Regions from separate parts of the Variovorax sp. OAS795 genome, predicted to be linked through region 1. Evidence: riboswitches for the same ligand, from Rfam matches in the RefSeq annotation. Region 1 holds a riboswitch; the other holds the start of a gene.

What was found. Region 1 has a riboswitch for thiamine pyrophosphate ahead of ABID97_RS15335 (purine-cytosine permease family protein). Riboswitches for the same ligand answer to the same signal wherever they lie in the genome.
Region 2: it holds a riboswitch for thiamine pyrophosphate, as region 1 does, so the genes downstream of both, thiC (phosphomethylpyrimidine synthase ThiC) here and ABID97_RS15335 (purine-cytosine permease family protein) in region 1, are expected to answer to the same signal.

Annotation. Positions count from the first base shown of each region.
Region 1 is NZ_JBEPOH010000001.1:3,164,701-3,180,504, reverse strand. Features, by position in the region: gene ABID97_RS15375 (DUF934 domain-containing protein) at 1-336, shown strand, start outside; gene ABID97_RS15370 (phosphoadenosine phosphosulfate reductase domain-containing protein) at 358-990, shown strand; gene cysD (sulfate adenylyltransferase subunit CysD) at 1,034-1,987, shown strand; gene ABID97_RS15360 (sulfate adenylyltransferase subunit 1) at 1,987-3,327, shown strand; gene fdxA (ferredoxin FdxA) at 3,371-3,700, shown strand; gene ABID97_RS15350 (NAD(P)/FAD-dependent oxidoreductase) at 3,658-4,734, shown strand; gene ABID97_RS15345 (aspartate aminotransferase family protein) at 4,731-6,032, opposite strand; gene ABID97_RS15340 (TetR/AcrR family transcriptional regulator) at 6,106-6,840, shown strand; TPP riboswitch at 6,867-6,975, shown strand; gene ABID97_RS15335 (purine-cytosine permease family protein) at 7,052-8,392, shown strand; gene thiD (bifunctional hydroxymethylpyrimidine kinase/phosphomethylpyrimidine kinase) at 8,346-9,206, opposite strand; gene ABID97_RS15325 (FAD-dependent oxidoreductase) at 9,266-10,357, shown strand; gene thiS (sulfur carrier protein ThiS) at 10,354-10,557, shown strand; gene ABID97_RS15315 (thiazole synthase) at 10,612-11,415, shown strand; gene thiE (thiamine phosphate synthase) at 11,412-12,344, shown strand; gene ABID97_RS15305 (TonB-dependent siderophore receptor) at 12,355-14,511, shown strand; tRNA gene ABID97_RS15300 (tRNA-Asn) at 14,602-14,677, shown strand; gene ABID97_RS15295 (HEPN domain-containing protein) at 14,803-15,759, shown strand.
Region 2 is NZ_JBEPOH010000001.1:5,215,239-5,231,042, forward strand. Features, by position in the region: gene ABID97_RS25170 (leucine-rich repeat-containing protein kinase family protein) at 1-394, opposite strand, end outside; gene ABID97_RS25175 (MBL fold metallo-hydrolase) at 405-1,481, opposite strand; gene ABID97_RS25180 (MerR family transcriptional regulator) at 1,603-2,001, shown strand; gene can (carbonate dehydratase) at 2,041-2,817, shown strand; gene aceK (bifunctional isocitrate dehydrogenase kinase/phosphatase) at 2,822-4,642, shown strand; gene ABID97_RS25195 (acetyl-CoA C-acyltransferase) at 4,697-5,881, shown strand; gene ABID97_RS25200 (hypothetical protein) at 6,047-6,661, shown strand; gene ABID97_RS25205 (hypothetical protein) at 6,674-7,543, shown strand; gene ABID97_RS25210 (glutamate carboxypeptidase) at 7,610-8,860, shown strand; gene ABID97_RS25215 (acyl-CoA dehydrogenase family protein) at 8,895-10,025, shown strand; gene iaaH (indoleacetamide hydrolase) at 10,123-11,640, shown strand; gene ABID97_RS25225 (helix-turn-helix transcriptional regulator) at 11,656-12,390, opposite strand; gene ABID97_RS25230 (YchJ family protein) at 12,525-12,953, shown strand; TPP riboswitch at 12,980-13,083, shown strand; gene thiC (phosphomethylpyrimidine synthase ThiC) at 13,172-15,058, shown strand; gene ABID97_RS25240 (M48 family metallopeptidase) at 15,105-15,804, opposite strand, start outside.

The sequences.
Region 1 (15,804 bases):
GTGCTGCAGCTGCCCAACGATGCCGACCCGCTCGCCATCGAGGTGTGCCTGGAAGACATCGAGCGCATCGACCTGAACTTTCCGAAGTTCACCGACGGCCGCGCCTACAGCCAGGCCTTCCTGCTGCGCCGCCGGCTCGGCTTCAAGGGCGACATCCGCGCCACCGGCGACGTGCTGATCGACCAGCTGGTGCAGATGGAGCGCACCGGCTTCTCCAGCGCCGTGCTGAAGGAAGGCGTGGACGCCACCGACGCGCAGCGCCAGTTCGACCGTTTTTCCGCCTTCTACCAGGGCGACGCGGTCAAGACCGTGCCGCACTTCGCGGCCGCCGCCTGAGCCCGCATGGGAACCTCCGACATGAGCATCGCCACGGACATCGACTTCGCACGCATCAACACCGAGCTCGGCCGCAACGCCGAGGGCCTGGTGGACTGGGCGATCGGCCTCGGCCAGCCCTCGATCGTCACGACCAACTTCCGTCCGTTCGAGGCCGTGATCCTTCACATGGTCGCGCGCGCCAAGCCGGATGTTCCCGTGATCTGGATGGACAACGGCTACAACACCGAAGCCACCTATCGCTTTGCCGACGAGGTGACCGGGCAGCTGGGCCTTCGCCTGCACATCTACCTGCCGCGCCGCTCGCGTGCGCACCGCGAAGCGGTCGAAGGCCCGACCCCGGCGCTCGACGACCCGCGCCATGCCGCGTTCACCGAGGAAGTGAAGCTGGAGCCCTTTGCACGCGCGCTGCGCGAAACCGCGCCGAAGGTCTGGTTCACGGCGCTCAGGGCCACCGACACGGCCGTGCGCGCACAGATGGACCCGGTCAGCGTCAATCCCGACGGCCTGATCAAGGTCGCGCCGCTCTTGCATTGGTCGTCCAAGGACCTGTACACCTATTGCGAGGCCCACGGCCTGCCGAACAACTTCGACTACGTGGACCCGACCAAGGGCGAAGACAACCGCGAATGCGGATTGCACCTGTCGCACTGAGCGCCACCGCCCCGTTCCCACCGCATCCAGCACCCCCAATTCCATGAACGCCCGTACCGAATCCGAACTGCTGGCGCCGCCCATGCACTCTCCTGCGCACCTGTCCAATACCCACCTCGACGCCCTCGAGGAAGAAACGATTTTCATCCTGCGCGAAGTGGCGGCCGCTTTCGAGCGCCCCACCCTGCTGTTCTCGGGCGGCAAGGATTCGCTGGTGCTGCTGAAGTGCGCCGAGAAGGCCTTCGGCGCGGGCCGCATCCCTTACCCGCTGCTGATGATCGACACCGGCCACAACTTTCCCGAAGTGACGGCCTACCGCGACCAGCGCGCCCAGGAACTCGGCGCCGAGCTCATCGTGCGCAGCGTCGAGGATTCGATGGCGCGCGGCACCGTGCGCCTGGCGCACCCGGGCGAATCGCGCAATGCGCACCAGTCGGTCACGCTGCTCGAGGCCATCGAGGAATTCCGCTTCGACGCGCTCATCGGCGGCGCCCGCCGCGACGAGGAAAAGGCCCGCGCCAAGGAACGCATCTTTTCGCACCGCGACAGCTTCGGCCAATGGCAGCCCAAGGACCAGCGCCCCGAGCTGTGGACGCTGTTCAACACGCGCCTCGCACCGGGCGAGCACTTTCGCGTGTTCCCGATCTCGAACTGGACCGAGCTCGACGTGTGGCAATACATCGAGCGCGAGCACGTCGGCCTGCCCTCGATCTACTACACGCACAAGCGTGAAGTGGTGGAGCGCCGCGGCCTGCTGGTGCCGGTGACCGAACTGACCCCACCGCGCGACGGCGAAACCGTGCAGGTGCGCGACGTGCGCTTTCGCACCGTGGGCGACATCACGACCACCTGCCCGGTCGAGAGCCTGGCCGCCGACGCCGGCGACGTGGTGCTGGAGACGCTGTCGGTCGACGTGAGCGAGCGCGGCGCGACGCGGATGGACGACATGACGTCCGAGGCTTCGATGGAAAAACGAAAGAAAGACGGTTACTTCTGATGAGCGCGACGACCACTGCAACTCCCGTCACGGCCGACATCCACGGCGACACCGGCACCGCCCTACGCTTCATCACCTGCGGCTCCGTGGACGACGGCAAGAGCACGCTGATCGGCCGCCTGCTGGTCGACAGCAAGACCGTGCTGCAAGACCAGCTCGCCGGCGTGCAGCGCGGCGGCGAAACCGACCTGGCGCTGTTGACCGACGGCCTCTCGGCCGAGCGCGAACAGGGCATCACGATCGACGTGGCCTACCGCTACTTCTCGACCGCCCGGCGCAAGTTCATCATCGGCGACGCGCCGGGCCATGAGCAATACACCCGCAACATGGTCACGGCCGCCTCGGCCGCCGATGCCGCCGTGGTGCTGGTCGATGCCACCAAGCTGGCCTGGGCCGCCGAAGTGGAAGACGGCACGGTCGTCAAGCGCGAACTGCTGCCGCAGACGCGCCGCCATACGCTGCTGGCGCACCTCTTGCGCGTGCAGTCGATCGTGTTCGCGGTCAACAAGCTCGACGCCATCGACGATGCCGGCCTGGCCTTCGAACGCATCTCGACCGCACTGAGCGTCTTCGCCGAAGCGGCGGGCGTCGAAGTCGCCGGCATCGTGCCGATTTCCGCCCTCAAGGGCTGGAACGTGGCCACGCGCCATGCCGACTGGGTCGGCTACGAAGGACCCAGCCTGCTCGAGCTGCTCGAACAGCTGCCGGTCACCGTGCAGGACGAGGCCGTGCCCTTCGCCTTCCCGGTGCAGTGGGTCGAAAAGTTCTCGTCCTCGGCCGACACCTCGCAGGGCCGCCGCGTGTTCTGGGGCCGCGTGGCGGCCGGCCATGTGGAACCCGGCCAGCGCGTGACCGTGCTGCCGAGCAACCAGACCGCCACGGTGGCGCAGGTGCTGAGCCACACGCGCCAGCCCAAGGCGGTGCATGCGGGCCACAGCGCCGGCATCGTGCTCGACCGCGAACTCGACGTGTCGCGCGGCGACTGGCTGCTGGCGCCCGGCGCCTTCGAGCCGGTGCGCGAGATCACCGCCACGGTGGCCTGGCTCGACGACGAGCCGCTCGTCGCGGGCCGCGTGTACTGGGCGCTGCAGGGCCATCGCTGGGTCAAGGCCAAGGTGGCGCGCATCGTCGATCGCGTGAACATCACGACGCTCGAATCGGAGCCCGCAACGCAGCTGGAAGCCAATTCCATCGGCGACGTGGTGCTGGCGCTGCAGCAGCCGCTGGCCGTGCTGCCGTTCACCCAATCGCGTGCATTGGGCTCGCTGGTGCTGGTCGATACGGCCACCCACAAGACCGCTGCGGCGGTGCTCGTGCAGCCTGCCGCCGCAAAGGCCTAAAATCCCGGGTTTTCCCCGACCTCACACTGACGTTAGAAGACAAATGACCCACGTCGTCTCAGAAGCCTGCATCCGCTGCAAATACACCGACTGCGTGGACGTATGCCCCGTGGATTGTTTCCGCGAAGGCCCCAACATGCTGGTGATCGACCCGGACGAATGCATCGACTGCGCGGTCTGCATCCCCGAGTGCCCGGTCAACGCCATCTATGCCGAGGAAGACCTCCCGGCCAACCAGATCGCGTTCATCAAGCTGAACGCCGAGCTCGCTCTGGCCGATGGCTGGAAGAGCATCACCAAGCGCAAGCCCGCCCTGCCCGACGCCGACGAGTGGAAAGACAAGACCGACAAGATCGGGGAGCTGGTGCGCTGAGCACCTCCGCAGTCCCCATTGAAACCGACGCCCTGATCGTCGGTGCTGGCCCTGTCGGCCTGTTCCAGGCCTTCCAGCTGGGCCTGCTCGAAATCTCCTGCCACATCGTCGATGCGCTGCCCGCTGCGGGCGGCCAATGCGTGGCGCTCTATGGCGACAAGCCGATCTACGACATTCCGGGCACCCCGGTGACCAGTGGACGCGCCCTTGCGCAATCGCTGCTGGCGCAGGTCGCGCCCTTCAAGCCGCAGTTCCATTACGGCGAGCAGGTGGCCACGCTCGCCCGCCAGGACGACGGGCGCCTGCTGCTGACGACCTCGGCCGGCAAGGCTTTCCTCGCCAGGACCGTGTTCATTGCCGCCGGCGTCGGCGCCTTCGTGCCCAAGCGCATCGCGGTCGAAGGCATTGCCCGGTTCGAAGGCAGCTCGCTCTTCTATCACCCCGATTCGCTGGACCGCTTCGTGGGGCAGACGGTGGTGGTCAATGGCGGCGACGACGTCGCGCTGGCAACCGCCCTCGCGCTCGCGGACATTGCCAGGCACGTCACGCTCGTTCACCGGCGCGACGGCTTCCAGGCCGACGAGAGCCTCGTCGCCTCGATGCGCGCGCGGGTGGCCGAAGGCAGGCTGGCCTTCAAGGTCGGCCAGCCCACGGCCTTCGATGGCAAGCAGTTGCAGGTCACCACGCCCGATGCGACGACGGTCGACCTGCCGCTCGATGCGCTGGTCGCCTGCCTGGGCATTTCCCCGCGCCTCGGCCCGATTGCCGACTGGGGCCTCGCGCTCGAGCGCAAGCAGGTGCCGGTCGAGACCGAGACATACCAGACATGCGAGCCCGGCGTCTTCGCGGTGGGCGACATCAACACCTATCCGGGCAAGAAGAAGCTCATCGTCTGCGGCTTCCACGAGGCCACGCTGGCCGCCTGGGGCGCCGCGGCCCTCGTGTTCCCGGGCAAGGCCATCCCGCTGCAATACACGACCACCAGCACGCGGCTGCATGAGCTGCTCGGGGTCGCCGGCACCTCGTCCCGCTAGGCCGCGGGCAACAGCGAACGGTACTCGCCGATGAAGCTGCCGATGGCGGCAACGAAGCGGTCGATGTCCGTATCCGTGATCGGCAGCGACAGCACGACGAAGCCGCGCGGCGAGGCGTAGATGCCCTGGCGCAGGAGGTGGAAGAACAGCAGCTGGCGCAACCGCCCGTCCACCGCCGCCAAGTCGTCCACGCGCCGCACTTCGCCCCTCAGGAAGTGCGCGTTCATCAGCGATCCCACCCCGGTGAACTGCATGGCGACGCCTTCCCCGTCGCACAGGGCGTTCAGCCGCGCGCGCATCGCCTCGCCGCGCCCGGCCAGCGCGCCGGCCGCTTCGGGAGTGAAGAGTTTGGTGAGGCCCGCATACCCGGCCGCCATGGTCATGACGTTGTTGTTGAAGGTGCCCGAATGCGTGAGCGAGCCCGTGCGCGGATCGAATTGCGCCATCACGTCGGAGCGGCCGCCGAAAGCGCCGAAGGACATGCCGCCGCCGATGTACTTGCCTAATGTGGTGAGGTCGGCCCGTATGCCCAGTTGGTTGGCCAGGCCGTTCGGTGCCAGGCGCGAGGTCATGACCTCGTCGAAGACCAGCAGCGCACCGGCCTTCGTCGCACCTTCTCGAAGGGCGTGAAGAAAGTCGAGCCGGCCCGGAATGCAGCCGCTCGCGCCCTGCATCGGTTCGACCAGGATCGCGGCGATTTCCGCACCGTGCCTTTCGATCTGCTCGCTCGCCGCCGCCGCGTGGTTGTAGGGCAGCACCAGGAAGTCGAAGGGCACCGTCGTCGGCAAGGGCCTGGCGCCGAAGCCGAGCACGCCGCCGTGATACCCGCCCGAGAACACCATGATCTTTCGCCTTGCCGTGAAGTGCAGCGCGGCCGTGAGCGCCATCAGGTTCGCCTCGGTGCCGGAGTTGGTGAAGCGCAAGCGTTCGATCTGCGGAAAGCGCTCGCAGATGGCCTTGGCCAGCCGCCCTTCGAGCAGGTTGTGCCCCGTGAGGTTGATGCCGCCCTGCATCGCCTCGATCACGGCGTCGCGGATCTCCGGCGCCGAGTGGCCGTAGACGCCTGCCGTGTACTCGGCGATGAAGTCGGCATAGCGGTGGCCGTCTGCGTCCCAGAGCACCGCGCCTTCACCCCTGGCGATGGTGAGCGGGAACGGCGCGTAGAAAAGCACCGAGCGGCTGTTGGCGCCGGGCATGTAGCGCGAGTGCTCTTCGAACTGGCGCCGGCTTGCGGGGTTGCTGTCGGCGAAGCGTCGATGAGCCCCTGCGAGGGCGAGGTCGATGGCGGCGTCGGTCATGGTTTTTAATTGCTCGCTGATCAATTAATATTGTTTATACAGCCAATTTTCCTGCCGCACAATGGCAGCATCCATGAAGAAACCTGCCACCGAGCCCAGACCCAGGACCGCAGGCCGCCCTCCCGGCGGTGGCGCGCTGTCGAAACGGCGCATCGCCGAAGCCGCCCTGGCGCACATCGACGAGTTCGGCCTCGGCGCTTTCAGCATGCGGGAGATCGCGGCACGGCTCGGCGTCTACCCGGCCGCGGTGCACTGGCACGTGAGCACGCGCGAGGCACTGCTTGCCGAAGTGGCCGCCATGGTGATGGCCGATGTCACGCCGCCGCGGGGCAAGCAGGGCTGGCAGGAATGGATCGCGCAGCTGTTCCGCCGCTGCCGCGCCGCCGTGCGCCGCCACCCGAACGTGGCGCAGTTGCTGGGCGCGCAGCTGGTGTCGAACGGCAGCCTGCCGACCGAGCTGGTCGAGGGCGTGCTCGCGGCGCTGGTCGAGGCCGGGTTCGAGGGCGAGCCGCTGCTGGAGGCCTACAACTGCGTGGTCGCGGCCATGCTCGGCTTCGTGACGATGGAGTTCTCGCCCCTGCCTTCCGACAACACGCAGGCCTGGGCCGAGGAGCTGCGCGAGCGCGTCCACACCATCCGTCCGCTCGACCATCCGGTGCTCGCGCGCAACCTGCCGCTCCTGGCCAACCGGGCCTTCATCGTGCGCTGGGACAACGGCGGCAGCGTTCCGCTGGACGCCAGCTTCGAGCGCCATATCCAGATCGTCATCGATGGTTTGGAGTCTTTCGCGCGCAGGCTCGTACAATAGTTTCCGCTTTGCGCCACGGCGCGGAGCACCACCGCTAGGGGTGTCGAACCGGGATCCGTTCCCGGGGCTGACTGAGAGAGTCCCTTTGAACCTGACTGAGGTAATCCTCGCGCAGGGAAGCTGGTCCGGCGGCCTGTCGCGTTGTCTCGCGCGATGGCCTTGCCGCCGGGACCTCGCCCACCTGCCAAACCTTTTGCACTGGAGCAACTGGATGGCACATGACGACGACTTTTCTTCCGCCAACGAGGCGCTGACGCCGCTGCCCGCGTCCAGGCGGGTGTTCGGCTGGAATGACCACGCATCGCTGTGGTTCAGCCTGGGCGTGGGGCTGCTGGTGATGCAGATCGGGGCCTACCTGGTGCCCGCCGTGGGCACGCGCGACGCAGCCATCGCAATCGTGCTGGGGTCGCTGCTCGGTGCCGGCCTCTTGGCCTGGACCGCGCGGCTGGGCTGCGAAAGCGGCCTTGCGAGCGCCGGGCTGATGCACGCCACCTACGGCAGCGCCTTCGCACGATTGCCGGTGCTGCTGAACATCGTGCAGCTGGTGGGCTGGACCACCTTCGAGCTCGTGATCATGCGCGAGGGCACGCAGGCCATCGGCCAGCAGGCGTTCGGCCTGACGCTCACCGGGCCGCTGGGCGGCGCCCTCACCACGCTGCTCTGGGGCGCTGTGCTGCTGGCGCTGCTGGCAGGCTCGATGGTGAAGCTGGTGCGGCGTTTCGTGAGCCGCTTCGGCCTGCCGCTGGTGGTGCTGTCGCTGCTCTGGCTGACCTGGCAGTTCGCAACGCGCCTGCAGGCCAAGGGCCTCGACGACTTCTGGGCCCGGCCGGGCGACGGCGGCATGGGCATATTCGGCGCGCTCGATCTCGTGATTGCCATGCCGGTGTCGTGGCTGCCGCTGGTGGCCGACTACGCGCGGCACGGCAAGCGCAGCGCGGGGGGTCTCGGCAGTGCCTTCAGCGGCACCTGGATCGGCTATGCGCTGGCCAACGTCTGGTGCTATGCGCTCGGCGTGATGGTGGTGAGCGTTGCGGAGCCGGGCACCGGCCTGGTCACCGCCCTGCTGCTGGCGCAAGGCGGCCTGGTGGCGCTCGGCCTCATCCTCATCGACGAGCTCGACAACGCCTATGGCGACGTGTACTCGGGTTCGGTGTCGACCCACAGCCTGCTGCCGCGCTGGAGCGTGCGCCAATGGGGCCTGCTGCTGGCGGCGCTTTGCACCGCGCTGGCGCTGGTGCTGCCGATGCACACGCTCGAGCCGTTCCTGCTGATGCTGAGTTCGGTGTTCGTGCCGCTCTATGGCGTGATCCTGGGCCGGCTGGGCACGGGCCAGTCGATGGCATCGCTGGGCACGCGCCGGGTCGACCTGGGCGCGGCGCTGATCTGGATCGGCGGCATCGCGGCCTATCACGCCTGCGCCCGCTGGGCGCCGCAGTTCGGCTCGGCGCTGCCGACGCTGGCGGCCACCTTCGTGCTGGCCTGGATCAGCCGGCCCAGGCCCACGTCTACGACGGCAGGCGATGCGTCGGCACTGGCGCAAAGCCGTGGTTGAGCGGACCGTGCCCGGCACCGACCTGCACGCCGGCACCGGCGGCCATGGCGCCGACGACAAAGGCGCGCGCGCGCTCGACGGCCTCGGGCAGCGCCGCGCCGAGCGCAAGTTGCGCGGCAATGGCGGACGACAGCGTGCAGCCCGTGCCATGGAGGTTGCGGCTCGCGATGCGGGACGAGGACAGGCGCTTGCGCACGCCATCGCGCCCCAGCAGCACATCGACCACGTCGTTGCCCGCCAGATGGCCGCCCTTGAGCAGCACGGCCCGTGCGCCGAGCGCCAGCAATTCGTCGGCCGCCGTATCGAGCGCATCGACGCCGTCGATCGCATGGCCGATGAGCAGGGCGGCCTCGTCGAGATTGGGGGTCACCACCACGGCGCGCGGAAACAGCTCGCGCACCAGCACCTGCACCGTCTCCGAAGCAATCAGGCGGTCGCCGCTGGTGGCAACCATCACCGGGTCGAGCACCACGTTCGGCAGCCGGTAATGATCGATGGCCCAGGCCACCACCTCGACGACCTCGGGCGCATGCAGCATGCCGAGCTTCACCGCATCGACGCCGATGTCCTCGACCACGGCCTGGATCTGCGCCTTGAGAAAAGCCGGCGGCACGCCATGGATGCCCGACACGCCCAGCGTGTTCTGTGCAGTGAGGGCGGTGATGGCCGTCATGCCGTAGCAGCCGAGCGCCGCGAAGGTCTTGAGGTCGGCCTGGATGCCGGCACCGCCGCCGCTGTCGGAGCCGGCGATCGAGAGCACGCGGGCGTAGCGCAGGGGCGCTTGCGGCGCGACGGGATGTGCAGCTTGGGTCATGCCGAAAATTATCGGCGACTCGGCTCGCCCTGCGCCCTCCCCCTCCGGGGAGCAAGACCATGAGCCTGCCATTTCGATCGGCCGCGATCCTCGGCGCGGGCCTCATGGGCCGGCTGCTCGCGGTCACGCTGGCACAGGCCGGCTGCAAGGTGGCGCTGTTCGAAGCCGGCAGTCCCGAAGCCGAAGGCGCTGCCGCGCGCGTGGCAGCCGCCATGCTCGCGCCGCTGGCCGAATCGGCCGTGGCGCCGGTGTCCGTCGTGCGCATGGGCCACCACGCGCTCTCGCGCTGGCCCGAACTGCTGGCGCCGCTGGCACAGCCCGTGTTCCTGCAACGCGAAGGAACGCTGGTGCTGTGGCACCGGCAGGATGCCGCCGAGGCGGCACGGCTCGCACGCGTCCTGGCGCGCACCGGTGCCGAGGTGCCGGAACTCGCCCCGATTCAGGCGCTCGACGGCGCGGGCATTGCCGCGCTGGAGCCATCGCTCGGCCAGCGCTTCGCGCAGGGTTTGTTCCTTCCCGGTGAAGGCCAGCTCGACAACCGCGCGCTGCTCTCGGCCTTGCTCGCGACGCTGCAGGCCAGCCCGCAGGTCACGCTGCATTGGCAGTCCCCGCGCGCGCCGGCCGACTTTGCGCCCGGCGCGCCGGGCCAGCCCGACTGGGTCATCGACTGCCGCGGCCTTGGCGCGCGGCCGCAATGGAGTGCCCTGCGCGGCGTGCGCGGCGAAGTCATCCGCGTGCACGCACCCGAGGTGGCATTGCAGCGGCCCACGCGGCTGGTGCATCCGCGCTATCCGCTCTACATCGCACCCAAGCCCGGCGGCGTGTTCGTGATCGGCGCGACCGAGATCGAGTCGGACGACATGTCGCCCGCCAGCGTGCGCTCCACGCTCGAACTGCTGAGCGCGGCCTACGCGGTGCACAGCGGCTTTGCCGAAGCCCGCATCCTCGAGATCGCGACGCAGTGCCGCCCCACGCTGCCCGACAACCTGCCCGCCATCCGCCAGCCGCAACCGCGCGTGCTGCAGATCAACGGGCTGTACCGCCACGGCTTCATGATTGCGCCGGCCGTGCTCGACGCCGCGATGGAACTGCTCGTGCATGGCCGCTCCACGCTCGCGCAGGACCTTGGCCTCAACACATCCGAAGCATGACGATGAACGTCCTGATCAACGACAAGCCCTTTGCACTGCCCGAGCGCGCCACGCTGGTCGACGCGCTGGCCGCAGTGGACGCCGTGCCGCCCTTCGCGGTGGCGGTGAACCGCGAGTTCGTGCCGCGCTCCGCCTATGGCGCGCGCGCACTGCAACCCGAAGACCGCATCGAAGTGATCCGCCCGGTGACCGGCGGCTGAACCACAAGCGACATAGCGATGGAGACGACCCACACCATGACAACCACTTCTTCCATGCCGGACAGCGATCCGCTGGTTCTCTACGGCCAGACCTTCCAAAGCCGCCTGCTGCTGGGCACCGCGCGCTACCCTTCGCCGGACCTGCTCGAAGCCGCGGTGAAGCGCGCGAAGCCCGCCATGCTGACCGCTTCGCTGCGGCGGCAGTCCGCGAGTCCGGGTGCGAGCGACAGCGGCAACGGCTTCTGGGAGCTGTTGCGGCGCCTGGCGGTGCCCGTGCTGCCCAACACCGCCGGCTGCCACAGCGTGCAGGAAGTGATCGCCACGGCGCAGATGGCGCGCGAGCTCTTCGACACGCCGTGGATCAAGCTCGAACTCATCGGCGACGACTACACGCTGCAGCCCGACACCCTGAACCTCGTCGATGCCGCATCGCAGCTGATTCGCGACGGCTTCCAGGTGCTGCCCTATTGCACCGAGGACCTCGTGCTGTGCCAGCGGCTGGTCGATGTGGGTTGCCAGGCCGTCATGCCGTGGGCCGCGCCCATCGGCACCGGCCGTGGCCCGGTCAACCCCTACGCGCTGCAGCTGCTGCGCGAACGGTTGAGCGTGCCGATGCTGGTCGATGCGGGCCTCGGCCTGCCATCGCATGCCTGCCAGGTGATGGAATGGGGCTACGACGGCGTTCTGCTCAATACCGCGGTGGCGCTCGCGCAAGACCCGGTGTCGATGGCCGGCGCCTTCGCCGAGGCCGTGCAGGCCGGCCGGGCCGCGTATCGTTCCGGCGCCATGGCCGCGCAGGACTCCGCTCAGCCGAGCACGCCGGTGCTCGGCACGCCCTTCTGGCATCACGCACCATGATCGCATCGAACGACCCTCGGGCCGTAGCCCATGCCATCGTCGCAGCCCACGGGCTGCGCTTCGGCGCCATCACGGCCGCAGCCATTTCGGCGGGCAGATTCTCTTCGGACGATCCGGTGTATCGCGGCGCCAAGCAGGCCTGCTCGGCACTCGGCTTCATCGAGATCGATGCCGAATGCCTCGCGCTCGCGTGGCAGGCCCGGACCGTGCGCACCGGCGCGTTCGATGCGAACCAATGGCCCGAGACGCCGGCCGATTTCGGCCTGCGCCCCTTTCCGCCCACCGCGCGCGACGATGCCTTCGCACCCTGCCCCGAGCGCCTCGGCCTGTATGCCGTCTTGCCCGATGCGCAATGGGTCGGCCGCATGGCACGCGCCGGCGTTCCCACCGTGCAGTTGCGCTTCAAGTCGGACGACGCATCGGCCATCGAACGCGAAGTGCAAGCGGCTGTCGACGCGGTGCGCGGCACGGGTGCGCTTCTCTTCATCAATGACCATTGGCAAACAGCCATCGCCGCCGGTGCCTACGGCGTTCACCTGGGCCAGGAAGACCTCGATGCGCTTGCGCCCGAGCAGGTCCGGCGGATTCGCGATGCGGGCCTGCGGCTTGGGGTCAGCACCCACGGCTATGCCGAGATGGTGCGCGCCGATGCAGTGAGCCCAAGCTACATCGCGATGGGCGCGGTGTATCCGACCACCCTCAAGAAGATGGCGACGGCCCCGCAGGGCGTCGCACGCCTCGCGGCCTATGCGCGCCTGTTGCGCGGCTATCCGCAGGTGGGCATCGGCGGTATCGACGCGGTGCGATTGCCCGAGGTGCTTGCCACGGGCGTCGGCTCGGTGGCCGTGGTGCGCGCGTTGGTCACGGCAGAAGACCCCGAGGCCACGGCCGCGCAATGGATGGCCGCCGTGGGCGCAGCTTCCGCCTGAACAGAACAAGATGACAACACGAATCCACCCTCCCTCACGGCCGCTGTCGCCCATCTCGCATGCAGTGGCCGCCGCCTTGCTTCTTGCCGCCAGCGCGGCGCAGGCGCAGCAAACAGAGCTGCCCGCCATCACGGTGAACGAAAGCAATGCCGCACCGCAAGCCGAGGTGAGCGGCTTCGGCGATGTGCCGCTGCGCGAGCTGCCGCTGTCGGCCACGGTGATCGACAGCGCGCAGCTTCGCGCGAGCGGCGCACGCCGCCTTGCGGATCTCACGCAGTTCGATTCCTCGGTGACCGATGCCTACAACTCGGCCGGCTACTGGGACTACCTGACGGTGCGCGGCTTCGTGCTGGACAACCGCTTCAACTACCGGCGCGAAGGCTTGCCGATCAGCGCGGAAACCTCGATTCCGCTCGACAACAAGGAACGCGTCGAGATCTTGCGCGGCACCAGCGGCATCCAGGCCGGCACCAGCGCGCCGGGCGGGCTGGTCAACTACGTGGTCAAGCGGGCGACCGAGCAGGACCTGCGCACGCTGCGGCTGGAAACCACCAGCCGCGGCAGCATGCTCGGCGCGCTCGATCTGGGCGGGCGCTTCGGCGCGGAGCGCGAGTTCGGCTATCGGCTCAACGTGGCGAACGAAAACCTCAAGCCGCTCACCCACAACCTGGACGGCAACCGCAACCTGTTTTCGCTCGCCGGCGACTGGCGCATCACGCGCGATTCGGTGCTCGAGTTCGAGATCGAGCGCAGCCACAAGACGCAGCCGAGCCAGAACGGCTTCAGCCTGCTGGGCAGCGCGCTGCCCGCGCCGGTCGATCCGAAGATCAACCTCAACAACCAGCCGTGGTCGCAGCCCTCGGAATTCAATGCGCTCACCGGCAGCGTGCGCTTCAGCCAGGCGCTCAACGCCGACTGGCGCTGGAGCGCGCAGATCGGCCAACAGCGCCTCAAGACCGACGACCGCCTGGCGTATGCCTTCGGATGCGGCGCCGAGGGCAACTACGACCGCTATTGCTCCGACGGCACCTTCGACTTCTATGACTTTCGAAGCGAGAACGAACGGCGCACCCAAACCGCCGGCAGCCTGAACCTCAAGGGCACCGTGATGACCGGCAGCGTGAAGCACGAACTGGGATTCGGCCTGCTCGCGAGCCGTGTGCGCAACCGCTTCCAGGACCAGGCCTACAACTATGTCGGCACCGGCAACGTGTGGGCCACGGCCGTGGTGCCGCCGGACCCCACGCTGACGGACGCCAACACCCACCGCGACGAGCGTTCGACCGAGCTCACGGTGCAGGACGCCATCCGATGGAACAGCCGCTTCACGACCTGGCTCGGCGTGCGCCATACGCGGCTGGACCGCGACAGCATCCGCACCGACGGCACGCGCCCCACCGGCTACAAGGACGGCCTCACCACGCCATGGATCGCTGCGAGCTACGCCATCCAGCCCGGCCTCCTGGCCTACGCGAGCTGGGGCAAGGGTGTCGAATCACAGGTGGTTCCCAACAAGAGTTCGCAGTACACCAACGCTGGCGAGGCATTGCCCGCGCTGACATCGCGCCAGTGGGAATTGGGCCTCAAGGGCGGCAGCGAGGCTTTCAGCTGGCAGCTCGCATGGTTCGACATCAAGCGCCCCATGACGAACCTCGATGCCTGCAACCGGCTCGGCACCACTCCCTGCGACGCGCGCTACGACGGCAGCGCGGTGCACCGCGGGCTCGAAGCCGGCGCGCAATGGAACACGGGACCATGGCGCCTTGGCGGCAGCGTCACGCTGATCGATGCCAAGCGCCGCGGCAGCACCGCCGAGCCGGCGACCAACGGACAGTCGCCCACCAATGTGCCCAAGCAGGTGCTGCGTGCGCAGGCCGGCTACCGCGTGGCGTCGGTGCCAGGCCTCGAACTCCTGGGACAGCTGTCGCACGAAGGCCGGCGCAACGTGCTGCCCGACGGTTCCATCGCCCTGCCCTCATGGACGCGCGTCGATGCGGTGCTGCGCTACGACACCAGGATGCGTGGCGTGCAGACAAGCTGGAGCCTTGCCATCGACAACCTCTTCGACCGCCGCTACTGGAAGGAATCGCCCTACCAGTTCGGCCACGTGTACCTCTTTCCCGGCGCGCCGCGCACGCTGCGCCTCGGGCTGAGCGTGTCGCTCTGAGCACGAGCCCAAAAATTTTCCAGAAATTTATTCCGGCCGCATCGGCCCCTTCAAAACGCCAAAAAAACCACGCTATAATCTGAGGCTTGTTCCTCGATAGCTCAGTTGGTAGAGCGCCGGACTGTTAATCCGTAGGTCCCTGGTTCGAGCCCAGGTCGAGGAGCCACTACAAGCCGCAAGGCCTCTGGAAAGCCCGCTACATTCTTTGTAGCGGGCTTTTTACTTTTTGGGCGGGATATTTGGCAACTGCCAAATATCCAGTGTTCTGGCTCCCCATGGCATCATGATCCCATGACGCCTCAAGATTGGACGTGGCCCTCCAAACCGACGACGGCCGATGAGTTCGAGCGAATGATGCTTTCGCTTGACGCTCACTTCGGTCACTGCAACATACCTGTCCCTCATCGAGATTTTCAAGCGATCACCATGGTCTCGAGGGCATTCGGGATCTCGGGCAATGTGATGCCTGCTCGTCACTCCCCTCGCCCTCCGTTCTGTCCAGAGGACATCTATCTTCGAATTGGCGACTGGTTCGAACTCGTCTATGGCGATCGCACGAAGGTTGATCCTTCTCCGGGAAGCATCGTCTTCGAGATGGCAGGAATCCACTGGCGGCTCCGGCTACCGCGCTACTACGGCACGTTGGAGTTTTTTGTGGACCGTAACTTGGCCCACCATGGCATTGCGCTTGGCCTGCATGGGCCGGCGACCCACAATTTGCTTTCGTCGATCGATTCGCTAACCCCCGCCTACGCGGCTCGACTCTCCGATCAAGACTGCAAGATCATTCAAGACACGTTCCTCTTGGGAGCAGACGCCATATATTGGCTCGACAAGGCCACTGGCAACGACCTGCTTCACCAAGCCCGGCAAGACTACAAGTCCAGCGTCAATGCTCTTTTGGAGAGGCAGGGGGCCAATCAAGCTCGCTGGGACACCGCACAATGCGCGGAGAAGGTCTTCAAGGGGCTACTCGCTCGCACTGGTCACGCCTATCCCAGGGACAAAGTCGGCCACAACATACCCGTGATCGGCAAGTTGGTCACGGAGAAACTTGGTGTGGTGCTCACGACCACGGCACTCGCAACCATCGACTGCAAGCCAGCTGTGCGGTATGGAGAAGTTGCAGTAAGTGCGTCCGACGCACTTCATGCCCACCATGCATTGCTCAAGGTGATCTCAGAGCTCTCCCAAGTGATTTCTCCTCAGCAACAGAGCGCGACCACCGGCACAAGACTCAAACCTTGAGCGGGCGCCCTGCTAGCTGAACTCATCATGCGAATTGGCCTACGC
Region 2 (15,804 bases), 2.1 Mb from region 1:
TCTGCATTGCGGTGCAGTGGCCCAGCGTCTCGGGCAAGGTCTCGATCTTGTTGTCCGTGAGGATCAGCCAGCGCAACACCGGCAGCCGCAGCGCCGCGTCCGGCACGGTACCGATGCGGTTGGCCTTAAAGCCGACCATTTCCAGGGCCTGGCAGTCGCCGATCGATTCGGGCAGACGGGTGAAGCGGTTGTCGGAGCAGAACAGCACGCGCAGGCGGTGCAGCCGGCCCATGTCGTCGGGCAGTGAATCGAGCGCATTGCCCGAGAGGTTCAGGGTTTCGAGCGAATCGGCCAGGCCAAAGATTTCGCGCGGAAACTCGGTGAGTCCGCACGAGAGATCGAGTCGTTTTGCGCCTGCCAGCCGGCCCGCGCGCAGCTCAGCAAGCGTGTCCATCCCCGAGAGTCTAAAGCGCCCCGGCGGCGGCTCCGGCGCCGAAGCGGTAGACGCCGTCGGCGCCGCGTTCGCGTCTCACCTGCCCCGCGAACCACAGCAGGTGCAGGTGCGCCACCGTCTCGCCCATCGCGAAGGTCATCTGGTGCAGGTCGAGCTCGCGCTTGAACAGGATGGGCAGGCCCTCGGCCGCGGTCAGCGGGCGCGCCGTGCAGGCTTCGAGCAGTTCGGCCAGGCGGTCGCGGTGGTGCTCCTGCAGCTGGTCGACGCGGCGGTGGATGCCGGTGAAAGGCTTGCCATGCGAAGGCAGGCCCAGCGTGTCGGCCGGCAGGGCCTTGAACTTGTCGATGCTGTCCAGGAAGAGCCGCAGCGAATTGGCCTCGGGCTCGCCCGCATGCACGCTCACGTTGGTCGATATGCGCGGCAGCATCATGTCGCCGCCCAGCAGCAGCTTCAGTTCGTCGCAGTACAGCGCGATGTGCTCGGGCGCGTGGCCATAGCCGCTGATGCAGCGCCAGTCGTGCCCGTTGATGGCCACGGTGTCGCCGTCCATCATGCGGGTGAAGCGGTCGGGCACCGACGGCACCATGTTGGCGTAGTAGTTGGTGCGCGCACGGATCTTGGCCACCGCCTCCGGATCGGCCAGCCCGTGCGAGGCGAAGAAGCTCGCGGCCGCATCGCCGCCCGCCAGCGTGTCGCCGGCGGTGCTCAGCACGCGTGCCACGTGGTAGTCGGTCGAGCTGATCCACAGCGGCACGTTCCAGCGCGTGCACAGCCACTCGGCCAGGCCGATGTGGTCGGGGTGCATGTGGGTGACGATCACGCGCAGGATCGGCAGGCCCTGCAGCTGGGTCTCGAAGACCTGCTCCCATTGCGCGCGGGCTTCGTCGTGGGCAATGCAGCAGTCGACCACCGTCCAGCCCTCGACGCCGTCGATGCTGTCGCGCAGCAGCCAGAGATTGATGTGGTCGAGCGCAAACGGCAGCCGCATGCGGATCCAGCGCACGCCCGGCGCGACTTCCAGTGCTTCGCCGGGCTCGGGCAGGGTGTCGCCCAGGGGGTAGTGGAGTTCGCGTTCGAGGAGGTTCATGTAAGATTGACGTTTACGTAAACGTCATGGGTTGGTGGCAACATTGTAGGGAACGCAGGGCAACCCTGCTGTCGCGCCCGCAACGCCCCCCACCGACGGCTTCCAGGCATCCCGCACCCACATGTCCGCGCAGACCTTCACCATCAGCCAGCTCGCGAAGGAGTTCGACCTCACGACGCGCGCCATCCGCTTCTATGAAGACATGGGGCTGCTGACGCCGGAGCGCTCCGGCATGCAGCGCGTCTACACCGCACGCGACCGGGCGCGGCTCACGCTCACGCTGCGCGCCAAGCGCCTGGGCCTGAGCCTGACAGAGGCCAAGGAAATCCTCGACATGTACGACAGCCCGCGCGACACCGTGCCGCAACTCGAGAAGTTTCTGGGCGTGCTGGGCACGCACCGCGCCCAGCTCGAAGCCCAACTGGCCGAGCTGCAGGCCAACCTGGCGGAAGTGCGCGAGCACGAGAAAAAGGGCCGCGCAACCCTTGCCAAGGCGCAGAAAGCCGCCCGCACGGCCTGATTCACCGCATCCCACCATGTCTCATCGACAATCACGCCCATGTCCGACACTCTAGATGACCTGTTCGCCCACAACCGTGCCTGGTCCGCACAGATGGAACGCGACCGGCCCGGCTTCTTCACCAGCCTGGTGAAGCAGCAAACGCCGCGCTACATGTGGATCGGCTGCTCCGACAGCCGCGTGCCCGCCAACCAGATCACCGGCCTGGAGCCTGGCGAGGTCTTCGTGCACCGCAACGTCGCCAACATCGTGGTGCACTCCGACCTCAACGCTCTCTCGGCGATCCAGTTCGCGGTCGAGCACCTGAAGGTCGAGCACATCATGGTGGTCGGCCATTACGGCTGCGCCGGCGTCAAGGCGGCGCTCAGCGGCAAGCGCATCGGCCTGGCCGATAACTGGATCCGCCACATCCAGGACGTGCGCGACCGCCACGCCGTGATGCTCGAGAGCCTGCCCGAGGACGTGCGCGTGGATGCGCTGTGCGAGCTCAACGTGGCCGAGCAGGTGGTGAACGTGGCCGTCAGCACCGTCATGGTGGATGCCTGGGGCCGTGGCCAGAAGGTCAAGATCCACGGCTGGACCTTTGGCGTGCACGACGGCCTGTTGCAGGACCTGGGGCTGAACGTGGACGGCAACAAGCCGCTGGACGCGGTGTACAAGGCCGCGGTGCAGCGCATCCGCTACAAGTGGAGCAAGCCCCTGGGCATCTCGCCTTCGGCCCAGGCCGGCTCCGATGGCACCGAGGTGATCGAAGTCATCCCGGCCGGCGAGGCCGACGTCCCCGTCGGCCAGAGCACCGAAGCGAAGACCGGCTGAACCCATGTTCCCGCAGCGTCTCGATTCACCGCTGGCCTACGACATCGCCAAGGCGATGATCGATGGATTCAATCGCCACTACAGCCTGTTCCGCGCTGAATCGGCGCGCGCCAAGCACCGCTTCGAGACGGCCGACTGGCATGGCCAGCAGCGTGCGCAGCGCGAGCGCATCGAGTTCTACGACCTGCGCGTGAACGAGGCCGTGGCCCGGCTCGAGAAAGAGTTCAAGGCCGGCGACCAGCCGATGGAGGTGTGGCACCAGGTCAAGCTGCACTTCATCGGCCTCCTGGTGGACCACCACCAGCCCGAGCTGGCCGAGAGCTTCTTCAACTCGGTGACCACGAAGATCCTGCACCGGGCGTACTTCCAGAACGATTTCATCTTCGTGCGGCCGGCCATCAGCACCGAATACATCGAGCCCCGCGGCGCGCCGACGTACCGGCCCTACTACCCCACGCACGACACGCTGGCCGACACCGTCGAGCAGATGATCGACGACTTCGCGCTGCAAGGCGGTTTCGCCCACAAGCGGCGCGATGCCGAGCGCGTGGCGCACGCGATCATGGGGCGATTCCACCAGGTCAAGCTGCGGGCCAATTTCCAGATCCAGGTGCTCTCGGGCCTCTTCTATCGCAACAAGGGCGCCTACGTGGTCGGCAAGATCATGAACGGCTTCGTCGAGCTCCCGTTCTCGCTGCCGATCCTGCACGACAGCCATGGCAAGTTCTACGTCGACGCCGCGCTGTTCGGCGAAGACGACCTGCAGATGCTGTTCAGCTTTGCGCGCGCGTATTTCATGGTCGACATGGAAGTGCCTTCGGCCTGCGTGCAGTTCCTGCGCTCGCTCATGCCGCGCAAGCCGCGCGCTGAAATCTACAACGCGCTGGGCCTCGCCAAGCAGGGCAAGACGCTGTTCTACCGCGACTTTCTCTCGCACCTCAATTATTCGAGCGACCGTTTCCGCATCGCGCCCGGCATCAAGGGCATGGTGATGCTGGTGTTCGACTTGCCGTCGTTTCCTTTCGTCTTCAAGGTCATCAAGGATTTCTATCCGCCGCAGAAGGACACCACGCGCGAGCAGATCAAGGGCAAGTACCTGCTCGTGAAGCAGCACGACCGGGTGGGCCGCATGGCCGACACGCTGGAGTACAGCGACGTGGGTTTCCCGCTCGACCGCTTCGAGCCCGAGCTGATCGAGGAGATCCGCAAGTTCGCCCCCAGCCAGCTGGAGATCGCCGACCGAGACGGCAACGGGGAGATGGAACTGGTGCTCAAGCATGTCTACATCGAGCGCCGCATGATCCCGCTCAACATCTACCTGCAGGAAGCATTCGACACGCTGGCCCATCCTGAAAGCCCGGCCCATGCCAAGCGCGCCAGGGAGCAACTGGAGCACGCGGTGGTCGAGTACGGCAACGCAATCAAGGACATGGTGGCGGCCAACATCTTCCCGGGCGACATGCTGTGGAAGAACTTCGGCGTCACGCGCGGCGGCAAGGTGGTGTTCTACGACTACGACGAGATCGAATACATCACCGATTGCCGCTTCCGCAAGGTGCCCGCGGCGCGCAACGAGGAAGACGAGATGAGTGGCGAGGTCTGGTATTCGGTCGGCCCGAAGGACGTGTTTCCCGAGACCTTCGGCCCCTTCCTGCTTGGCAACGACGCGGTGCGCGAAGCCTTCATGGCGCACCATGCCGACCTGCTCGACGCCGCCTTCTGGCAGCACCACAAGGAACGCATCGAGGCCGGGCAGATGCTCGACGTGTTCCCGTACGAGGAAGCGCAGCGCTTCCAGCATGAAGGCCATGCCACCCATTTCTGATTGAGCCGCGGTCCGAACGGCCGCTTTCACTTTCAACTTCCGAAGGAGATCCCCATGTCCGAATCCATCGTCATCGTCGGCGCCGCCCGCACCCCCATGGGGAGCTTCCAGGGCGACTTCTCTTCCCTCTCTGCGCACGACCTCGGCGGCGCTGCCATCAAGGCCGCCGTGGAGCGCGCGGGCATCGCGCCCGACAGCGTGGGCGAAGTGCTGTTCGGCAACTGCCTCATGGCCGGACAGGGCCAGGCCCCGGCGCGCCAGGCGGCCTACAAGGGCGGCCTGCCCGACAGCGCGGGCGCGGTCACGCTCAGCAAGATGTGCGGCTCGGCCATGAAGGCCGCCATGCTCTCGCACGACCTGCTCCTGGCCGGCACGCACGACGTGATGGTGGCTGGCGGCATGGAAAGCATGACCAACGCGCCCTACCTCATGCTCAAGGGCCGCGGCGGCTACCGCATGGGCCATGACCGCATCTTCGACCACATGATGCTCGACGGCCTGGAAGACGCCTACCAGCCGGGCCGCTCGATGGGCACCTTCGGCGAGGACTGCGCGGCCAAGTACAAGTTCACGCGCGAGCAGCAGGACGCGTTCGCCATTGCCAGCGTCGAGCGCGCCAAGGCCGCGACCGAATCGGGCGCGTTCAAGGACGAGATCACGCCCGTCACCGTGAAGGGCCGCGGCGGCGACACCGTCATCTCCATCGACGAAGGCCCGGGCAAGGTCAAGCTCGACAAGATCGCCACGCTCAAGCCCGCGTTCAAGAAGGAGAACGGCACCATCACCGCCGCATCGAGCTCGTCGATCAACGACGGCGCCGCGGCGCTGGTGATGATGACCGAATCGCACGCGAAGAAGATCGGGGCCAGGCCCATTGCGCGCATCGTCGGCCATGCCACGCACGCACAGCAGCCCGAGTGGTTCTCCACCGCCCCGGTGGGCGCGGTCGCCAAGCTGTTCAAGAAGACCGGCTGGACCGTCAAGGACGTCGACCTGTGGGAAGTGAACGAGGCTTTCGCGGTGGTGCCGATGGCGCTGATGCACGAACTCGACGTGTCGCACGACATCGTCAACGTGAACGGCGGCGCCTGCGCACTGGGCCACCCGATCGGCGCCAGTGGCGCGCGCATCATGGTCACGCTCATCCATGCGCTGAAGGCGCGCGGCAAGAAGCGCGGCGTGGCCACGCTGTGCATCGGCGGCGGCGAAGGCACGGCCGTGGCACTCGAGCTAATCTAGATCGAACTATGCGCTTTAGTCTTTATTGTCATTGAATTAATAAACTGGTAGCAGTTGTTAATTGGAAAAAAACCGACTTAATATTTTCACACCTACTCCCTGATACCATCCGCCGAACCACCGATCGCCGCAGCATAGCGAAGACGGATGGGCTCAGGGAGTACGATGGACAAAGAGAGATGGGCAAAGGCCGCGCTGCGCCGCGGACATTTGAAGAGAAAATTCTGGGGTCGAATTTCCGGCGCCTTGACGCTTCTTCTATTGGTTATCGCAGCAGCTCTCGCGCTGCTGATTGCATTGCCGAGCTTCCGCATTGAAGAACTCGCCGACGCCAACGCCGATGAGCTTCTCTTAAGACTGGCAACGCTTGGTCGAGAAGGTTCGGCCGTGCTCTGCGATCCAGACCGCATTGAGAGATATCTCTCTGTTCGTATCGACAAGAGATACTTGAATAAAAATGCGGGCAACTCCCCTATGGGAGTGAACGCGACAAATCAATCGATTGTCGGCAGCTATTGGAAGCATCCGACGAGCACAGGCACCATCTGCAAGCTTCGGCTGCAGATAGTCGGCCATCGTTTCTGTGACACCGATTCCGCCCGGACGCAGCGTTTGATTGGCCGCCGTGTCCAAACTCAAATGCCCGTGCCTGATGAGACCGGCTTCTACGATCACGGGTATGAACTGACGCGCGATTCCAAGGAGAATTCCGTCATAGGGTGGCGTGAACCGAGCCAGTTGTGCCCAGCGGACATTGAAATCGCCGTGGCGATTCATTGAATGTCAACGCGCATGTCGCAATCACTGCCATGGCCTGCGCTGCTCGCGGGGGCCGTATTTTTCTCCGCATCCGCCATGCTGTTGTACGAGTCGGTACGTGGATACTTTCCTCGAGCCAACCTAGCGGCGTTCGACTCCGAACGTGCCGCGGCATTAAGCGACGAACTGCGCGCCGTTTATGAGCGCGAGTTGTTCAGCGAGCTATCCCAATGGAATCGGCCGAGCCATCGCTATCCAACCAAGGCCAGCGGCCGTCAGCGTGACAAGCGATGGAAACAGTTGGCGGAGCAAGGGCTGGAACTCGCTCACATTGCATTGCAGGTGCTTCAACCGGATGGCGGCTTTGTCTACCCCCTCGACGAACCTATGAACCGATTGCTAACGCTGGCGGAGCATGGCGACGCTGGTGCCATGTGCCTGATGAGCGGGCTTGCCACTCAAGTCAAAAGGTCGCGTTTGGCGGCTAAGCATTCCGCTATGGCAGGTAAATGGCTACTTCGGGGTGCTGAGCTCGGTCACGCAGAGTGCCAGTTGCAATTAGGGCGCCGTCTGCTACTTGGAACAGGTGGAATGACTAAAGATGCCGAGCGAGGTCTGTCTCTGGAGCTCGCAGCCCGTCGAGCTGGCTACGCTCACGACGTAGACGGACTGGTGTCCCATTTTCAAAAACGATGGTCAACCGAAATCGGAGATCTAACCAGATTGTATTGTTGGCTGTCGATCGATGCCGAGTCGCGCCGTACAGACGGGCCGCAACACATGCTCAGACTTCTGCGTGCCGACGCGCGGCGCATCAGTTCCGAACGATTGATGGCCGTCGCAAATGAACTCGAGAACTCGCGGTTTTCCTTGCAAGCATGCGTCGACTTGAGTAGCGGCTGAGTTCAACGTAGGTGGCGAGCGCGGTGCCTAGAATGCCTGCTTCGTGCACACTTGGAGAGCTCGTTCATGTATTCGGCCATTCCCCGCAACACTATCGCCGCGTTTGCTGCCGTCGCTTTCCTGGCGCCCGCCCCCGGCTGGGCGCAAAAGCGCGACAACGTGCTGTTCCAGGCGGCCACCGATGCACAGCCCGCGGTGCTCAAGACGTTGGAGCAGTTGGTCAACATCGAAACAGGCACGGGCGACGCCGAAGGCATCGCGGCCGCCGGCAACTACCTCGAAGGCGAGCTCAAGAACCTGGGCTTCACCGTCACGCGCAGCAAAAGCGCGGGACTCGTGGTGGGCGACAACATCGTCGGCAAGCTCAAGGGCCGCGGCGGCAAGAACCTGCTGCTGATGTCGCACATGGACACCGTGTACCTCAAGGGCACGCTCGCAAAGGCACCGTTTCGCATCGAAGGCAACAAGGCCTACGGCCCGGGCATCGCGGACGACAAGGGCGGCAACGCCGTCATCCTGCACACGCTGAAGCTGCTCAAGGACTACGGCGTGCGCGACTACGGCACCATCACCGTGCTGTTCAACACCGACGAGGAAAAAGGCTCCTTCGGCTCGCGCGACCTGATCCAGGAGGAAGCGAAGCAGGCCGACTACGTGCTGTCCTTCGAACCCACCTCGGCCGGCGACGAGAAGCTCTCGCTCGGCACGTCGGGCATCGCCTATGTGCAGGTCAACATCACCGGCAAGGCCTCGCATGCGGGGGCTGCGCCCGAGCTGGGCGTCAACGCGCTGGTCGAGGCTTCCGACCTGGTGCTGCGCACCATGAGCATCGATGACAAGGCCAAGCACCTGCGCTTCAACTGGACCATCGCCAAGGCAGGCAGCGTTTCCAACATCATCCCCGCGAGCGCTACCTTGAACGCCGACGTGCGCTATGCCCGCAACGAGGACTTCGATGCGGCGATGAAGACGCTCGAAGAAAAGGCGCAGCAGAAGAAGATTCCCGAATCCGACGTGAAGGTCGTGGTCACGCGCGGCCGGCCCGCCTTCAATGCCGGCGAAGGCGGCAAGAAACTGGTCGACAAGGCCGTGGCCTTCTACAAGGAGGCCGGCGGCACGCTGGGTGTGGAAGAGCGCACCGGCGGCGGCACCGACGCGGCCTACGCGGCGCTTTCGGGCAAGCCGGTGATCGAGAGCCTGGGCCTGCCGGGCTTCGGCTACCACAGCGACAAGGCCGAGTACGTCGACATCAGCGCCATTCCGCGGCGCCTCTACATGGCCGCGCGCCTGATCATGGATCTGGGCGCGGGCAAGTAACGCGCAAGAACTAGAAAAAGACAGGAGACACGCCATGCTGCTGAGTGCCGACCAGGAAGCCATCCGCGACGCGGTGCGCGATTTTGCGCAAGCCGAACTCTGGCCCAACGCCCCGAAGTGGGACCGCGAGCACAGCTTCCCCAAGGAAGCGCACCAGGGCCTCGCGGCGCTCGGCGCCTACGGCATCTGCGTGCCGGAAGAACACGGCGGCGCGGGCCTCGACTACCTCACGCTCGCGCTGGTGCTGGAAGAAATCGCGGCCGGCGACGGCGGCACCAGCACAGCCATCAGCGTGACCAACTGCCCGGTCAACGCGATCCTCATGCGCTACGGCAACGCGCAGCAGAAGAAGCAATGGCTCGAGCCGCTGGCGCAGGGGCAGATGCTCGGCGCCTTCTGCCTCACCGAGCCGCAGGCCGGCAGCGATGCATCGAGCCTGCGCACCACGGCGCGCAAGGCAGGCGACGGCTATGTGATCGACGGCGTGAAGCAGTTCATCACCAGCGGCAAGAACGGGCAGGTGGCAATCGTCATCGCGGTGACCGACAAGGGCGCGGGCAAGCGCGGCATGAGCGCGTTCATCGTGCCCACCGATGCGCCCGGCTACAGCGTCGCTCGGCTCGAGGACAAGCTGGGCCAGCACAGCAGCGACACGGCGCAGATCAACTTCGACGGCTGCCGCATCCCGGCGGAAAACCTCATCGGCGCCGAAGGCGAGGGCTACAAGATTGCGCTGGGCGCGCTCGAGGGCGGGCGCATCGGCATCGCGGCGCAGAGCGTGGGCATGGCGCGCAGCGCGTTCGACGTGGCGCTGGCCTATGCCAAGGAGCGCCAGGCCTTCGGCGGTTCGATCTTCGAGCAGCAGGCGGTCGGGTTCAGGCTGGCCGAATGCGCCACGCAGCTCGAAGCCGCACGCCAGCTGATCTGGCATGCCGCGACCCTGCGGGACGCGGGCCGGCCCTGCCTCAAGGAAGCCGCCATGGCCAAGCTATTCGCGAGCGAGATGGCCGAGCGCGTCTGCAGCGCCGCGATCCAGACGCTGGGCGGCTACGGCTACGTGAACGACTTTCCGCTCGAACGCATCTACCGCGACGTGCGCGTGTGCCAGATCTACGAAGGCACGTCGGACATCCAGAAACTGCTGATCCAGCGCGCGCTGGCCTGAGCGCACGCGTCAGATAGCCGCCCTGTCATCGGTTTCGATGACAGACAACCAGGCGCGGGCGGCGCAGCATGGCGGTCTCTATCCCGGAGTCCTTGCCATGCCCAGTTTCAAACCCGCTTCCCTCACCTTCGCCCTGCTGTGCCTCGGCGCGGCAGGCTTGCCCGTGCAAGCCCAGACGACCGCTCCCGACCTCGCCACGCTGACCGCGAGCGACGCGGCAAGGCAGCTCTGCGAAGGCACTCTCACCAGCGAACAGCTGGTGTCGGCCTACATCGCACAGGCCCATGCGGGCAAGAACCTCAATGCCTTCATCACCCTGGACGAAGCCGGCGCGCTGAAGGAGGCGCGGGCCGCCGACGCACGGCGCAAGCGCGGCGGCGCCTGCAAGCCGCTCGCCGGCCTGCCGGTGGCCATCAAGGACAACATCCAGGTGCGCGGCCTGACCGCCACCGCGGGATCGCCTGCGCTCAAGGGCTTCGTACCCGCCGCGGACGCCCCGGTCGTGGCCAGGCTGCGGGCGGCTGGCGCCATCATCCTCGGCAAGACGAACATGCATGAGCTGGCCTTCGGCGTCACGGGCTACAACCCCGCGTTCCAGAGCGGCCCCGAGGTCGGCGTGCGCAATGCCTACGACGCGAGCCGCATCGCGGGCGGATCGTCGTCGGGCAATGGCGCGGCGCTGGGCGCGCGCATGGCCCCGGCCGCGCTGGGCACCGACACGGGCGGCTCGGTGCGCATTCCCTGCGCCTTCAATGGCTGCGCATCGCTGCGTCCGACCATGGGGCGCTATTCGCAGCAAGGCATCGCGCCGATTTCGCACACGCGCGACACAGCAGGGCCGATGGCGCAATCGATGGCCGACGTCGCGCTGCTCGACCGCGTGATCGCGGGCGGCGCGCCGCTGCGGCCTGCCGACCTCCAGCGGGTGCGGCTCGGCGTGGTCCCTGCCTTCTACGCCAACCTCGACACGGACACGCGCGCCGTGACGGACGCCGCGCTGGCCAGGCTTCGCGCGGCCGGCGTCACGCTGGTGGATGTGGAGATGCCGAAGCTCATGGAACTCAACGGGGCCATCGGCTTTCCAGTGGCGCTCTACGAGGCGCACGACGACATGGCGGCCTACCTCGCGAAGTACCGCACCGGCATTGACATCGCGCAGCTCGCGGCTGGCATGGCCAGCCCCGACGTCAAGGGCACCTTCGACACCTTCGTGATCCCGCGCAAGCTGCCGGCGCCCAATGGCGTGGTCGACGCCCGGCCGGCCTACGACAATGCGATGCGGGTTGCGCGGCCTGCCCTGCAGAAGCTCTACCGCGAGGCCTTCGCGAAGAACCGGCTCGATGCGCTCGTGTTCCCGACGGTGCCTCGCGTGGCCCTGGTGGCCGCGCCGGAGGCGAGCAGCCCGGAGAACTTCAGCGCGCTGATCCAGAACACCGACCCCGGCAGCAATGCCGGCATCCCGGGCGTGCAGCTGCCCTCGGGCCTGGGGGCCGCCAGCGGCTTGCCGATCGGCCTGGAACTCGACGGGCCGGCCGGCAGCGACCGCAAGCTGCTCGCCGTGGGGCTCGCGGTGGAAGGCGTGCTGGGCCGGCTGCCTGCGCCCAAGGCGAAATAGGGTCGGGTTGGCCGATCAACGCTGTGCGAGCCCGGCCAGCGCCGAGCGGCGCTCGATGCCGAGCTTGTCGAAGATGCGCCGCAGGTAGGTGCGCACGGTGGGAACGCCCACGGCCATGCGGCGCGCGATCTCCTTGTCGGTGAGGCCTTCGCACACGGCCCGCGCGACCTCCTGTTCGCGCGTGCTCAATGTGCGCCACTGCGTGCCGGCGGGCATCGGCATGGCGGCCGCCTTGCACTGCGCGCGTTGCAGCGCACCGATGAACGCCGGCTCGATCAGGTCGAGCAGCGCCTTCTCGTGGTCGCCAAAATCGCCGCGGCCCTTGCGCCGCCAGATGCGCAGGTCGCCCAGCGCGCGGCTGCCCTCGAAGGCATGCAGGTTCATGCCCCAGTGCAGCCCGTCGCGTGAGAGAAAGTCGGTGAAGAACTCGGTCTTCATCAGTTCGCGCTGCGGCATCACGTCGGTCACCCGCGTGGCACGGCGGCGCGACTGCAGCACGAAGGTGATCGGGTCGTGGTGCTGGTGCCATTCGCCGTAGCGGTCGAGGTTGGCGGGGTCCATGTTCAGCGCCACGCGGCCGTCGAAACGGCCGGTTTCGGCGTTCCACACGAAGGACGCGAACTGGTCCGCGCGCAGCAGGTCGAGCAGCGCCCGCCCCAGGCACTCGCGGACGTCGTTTTCGCCGCGGTCCTGCGCCAGCAGCGTGAAAACGCCGCGCAGCGCCTGCTGTTCGGAGCCCGTCAGGTACATCGCCGCCTCGCTCTGTTCGTATGCCGCAGAAGGCTAGCGTCTAGCAAGCGCTGCGCCAAGCGTGGTTCCACGGATTGGGCCGCAGGGCTTGCCCCATCGGAGGAAGCCGCTCGAAGTGTTCCAATAGGGGCTTCATGAGTGCCACCGATCCCACCACCGGACCTTGCCCCTGCGGCCGCACGGACCGCCGAGACAAGCCCATCGGCTACGCCCTGTGCTGCGGCCGCTATCTCGACGATTTCGAGGGCACGCCCGCGCCCGACGCCGAGTCGCTGATGCGTTCGCGCTATTCGGCCTTCGTGCTGGCGCGCGAGGCGTACCTGCTCGCCACCTGGCATCCGTCGAAGCGCCCGGCCTCGATCGAGTTCGAGCCCGGCGTGAAATGGCTCGGCCTGGACATCCGCTCGCGTTCGGTGCTGGACGCCGACCATGCCGAGGTCGAATTCGTCGCCCGCCAGCGCAGCAGCACCGGCACCGCCACGCGCCTGCACGAGCGCAGCCGCTTCGTGCGCGAGGGCGACCGCTGGTTCTACCTCGAAGGCGACCTGCAGACGCCGGGTTGACGCCGCGGGCCAGGGCTCGCACAATCGGCCCCGCTCCGGGGTGCACGCATGTGGCGTGCTGAGATGGCAAGTGCCGACCCGCGAACTTGATCCGGGTCATACCGGCGTAAGAAGAGCTGCACTCCCTGACTCCGGTCCCGCCACCCACCCCTTCGTGGCGGCCCAAAGTCCACCGAGCGATTGCGGAGCACCCTTTCCCTCAACAAGGAGTGCCCCGCATGAATGCCCCCGATAAGTTCACCGCCCTGCTTTCGCTCACGCGCGAGCCGTTTCCCGCATCACACAAGTGCCTGATTCCGGGCAGCCGGCCCGACCTGAACGTGCCGGTGCGCGACGTGCTGCTGACCAACGGCGAGACCGTGTCGCTCTACGACACCTCGGGCCCCTACACCGACGCCAAGGTCGACATCGACGTGCGCCGCGGCCTTCCCGGCGTGCGCGACGCCTGGATCGCCGAGCGCAACGACACCGAACGCTACGAGGGCCGCTCGCACCAGGCGCTCGACGAAGGCCTGAAGCACACGCACGACCACGACGCCCAGCGCCTGGCCGAGTTGCGTGCCGGCGCCTCGGCCCTGCAGCGCACCCCGCGCCGTGCGAAGTCGGGCGCCAACGTCACGCAGATGCACTACGCCCGCCGCGGCATCGTCACGCCCGAGATGGAGTACGTGGCCCTGCGCGAGAACGGCAAGCGCGAATGGATGGCCGAATACCTCGCCAACGAGGAGCGTGCGAAGCGCGTGGCCGGCAACCCGATGGGCGCGAGCATTCCGCGCATCATCACGCCCGAGTTCGTGCGCGACGAAGTGGCGCGCGGCCGGGCCATCATCCCGGCCAACATCAACCACCCCGAGGTCGAGCCAATGGCCATCGGCCGCAACTTCAAGGTCAAGATCAACGCCAACATCGGCAATTCGGCCGTCACCTCGAGCATCGAGGAAGAGGTCGAAAAGCTGGTCTGGGCGATCCGCTGGGGTGCCGACAACGTGATGGACCTGTCCACCGGCAAGAACATCCACACCACGCGCGACTGGATCGTGCGCAACTCGCCGGTGCCCATCGGCACGGTGCCGATCTACCAGGCGCTGGAGAAGGTGGGCGGCGTGGCCGAGGACCTCACCTGGGAGATCTTCCGCGACACGCTGATCGAGCAGGCCGAGCAGGGCATCGACTACTTCACCATCCACGCGGGTGTGCGCCTGCCGTTCATCCACCTGACCGCGGACCGCATGACCGGCATCGTCTCGCGCGGCGGCTCGATCATGGCCAAGTGGTGCATCGCGCACCACAAGGAGAGCTTCCTGTACGAGCGCTTCGAGGACATCTGCGACATCATGAAGGCCTACGACGTGAGCTTTTCGCTTGGCGACGGGCTGCGTCCGGGCTCCGGCGCCGATGCCAACGACGAGGCGCAGTTCGCCGAGCTGCGCACGCTGGGCGAGCTCACGCAGATCGCGTGGAAGCACGATGTGCAGACCATGATCGAAGGCCCGGGCCACGTGCCGATGCACATGATCCAGGCCAACATGGACGAGCAGCTCAAGCACTGCCACGAGGCGCCGTTCTACACGCTCGGGCCGCTGACCATCGACATCGCACCGGGCTACGACCACATCTCCAGCGCCATCGGCGCCGCGATGATCGGCTGGGCCGGCACCGCGATGCTCTGCTACGTGACGCCCAAGGAGCACCTGGGCCTGCCTGACCGCGACGACGTGAAGCAGGGAATCATCGCCTACAAGATTGCCGCGCACGCGGCGGACGTGGCCAAGGGCCACCCGGGCGCGCGCTCGCGCGACGATGCGCTGAGCAAGGCACGCTTCGAGTTCCGTTGGCAGGACCAGTTCAACCTGGGTCTCGACCCCGACACCGCGCGTGAATTCCATGACGAGACGCTGCCGAAGGATTCGAGCAAGGTGGCGCACTTCTGCTCGATGTGCGGGCCGAAGTTCTGCTCCATGAAGATCACGCAGGAGGTGCGGGAGTACGCGGCGAAGAAGGGCGTGGCCGAGGCGGAAGCCATGGCGGCCGGCATGGCCGAGAAGTCGAAGGAGTTCGCGGCGGCCGGCGGGGAGATGTACATCCCGATCCGGGCGGTGTCCTAGTCTTTTCCGGGGCCCGGGCCTCGCCCCGGCTTCTGAACCAGCAGTCTCAAGACCACCGGGGCACGGCCTCGTCCTTGAGCTGCTGCCGCAGCCGGTCGTAGTCCGGCACCACGCTCTCCACCGTCTCCCAGAAACGGTGCGAGTGGTCCATGACGCGCAGGTGCGCGAGTTCGTGCGCGACCACGTAGTCGATCACGGGCAGGCGAAAGTGGATCAGGCGCCAGTTCAGCCGGATCGATCCATCCGCGCTTGCGCTGCCCCACCGCGTGGCGGCATTCGACAGCGAGAGTTTCTTCCACCGCACGCCGAGCCGGGGTGCGAAATGGTCGAGGCGCTCGATGAAGAGCCGCCTCGCCTGGCGCATGAGCCAAGCCTGTGCGGCGTCGCGGATCTGCGAGGCTTCGGCGTTCTGCGCCACGGCCAGCCGCAGGATGCGCGGGCCGTGGCCGTCGTCGCTCGCATCGAGCGTGCCGCCGACGCTTGCAAAGCCGTGCTTCGGATCAAGCCGGATCATCACCGTTTCGCCCATGAACGGAAACTGCGCGCCATCCTTCCACGCGATGCGCGTGGCCTCGACGCGCGCGTGGCGCTGCTGTGTTTCCAGCAGCTTGCGCAGGATCCAGTCGGACTTTTCCTTGATGGCGGCATCGACGTCGCGCAGCGTGACCCAGCGCGGCGCACGCACCGAGAGGCCTTCGGCACCCACCAGGAAACCGATGGTCTTGCGCTTGCCGCGCTTGAATTCG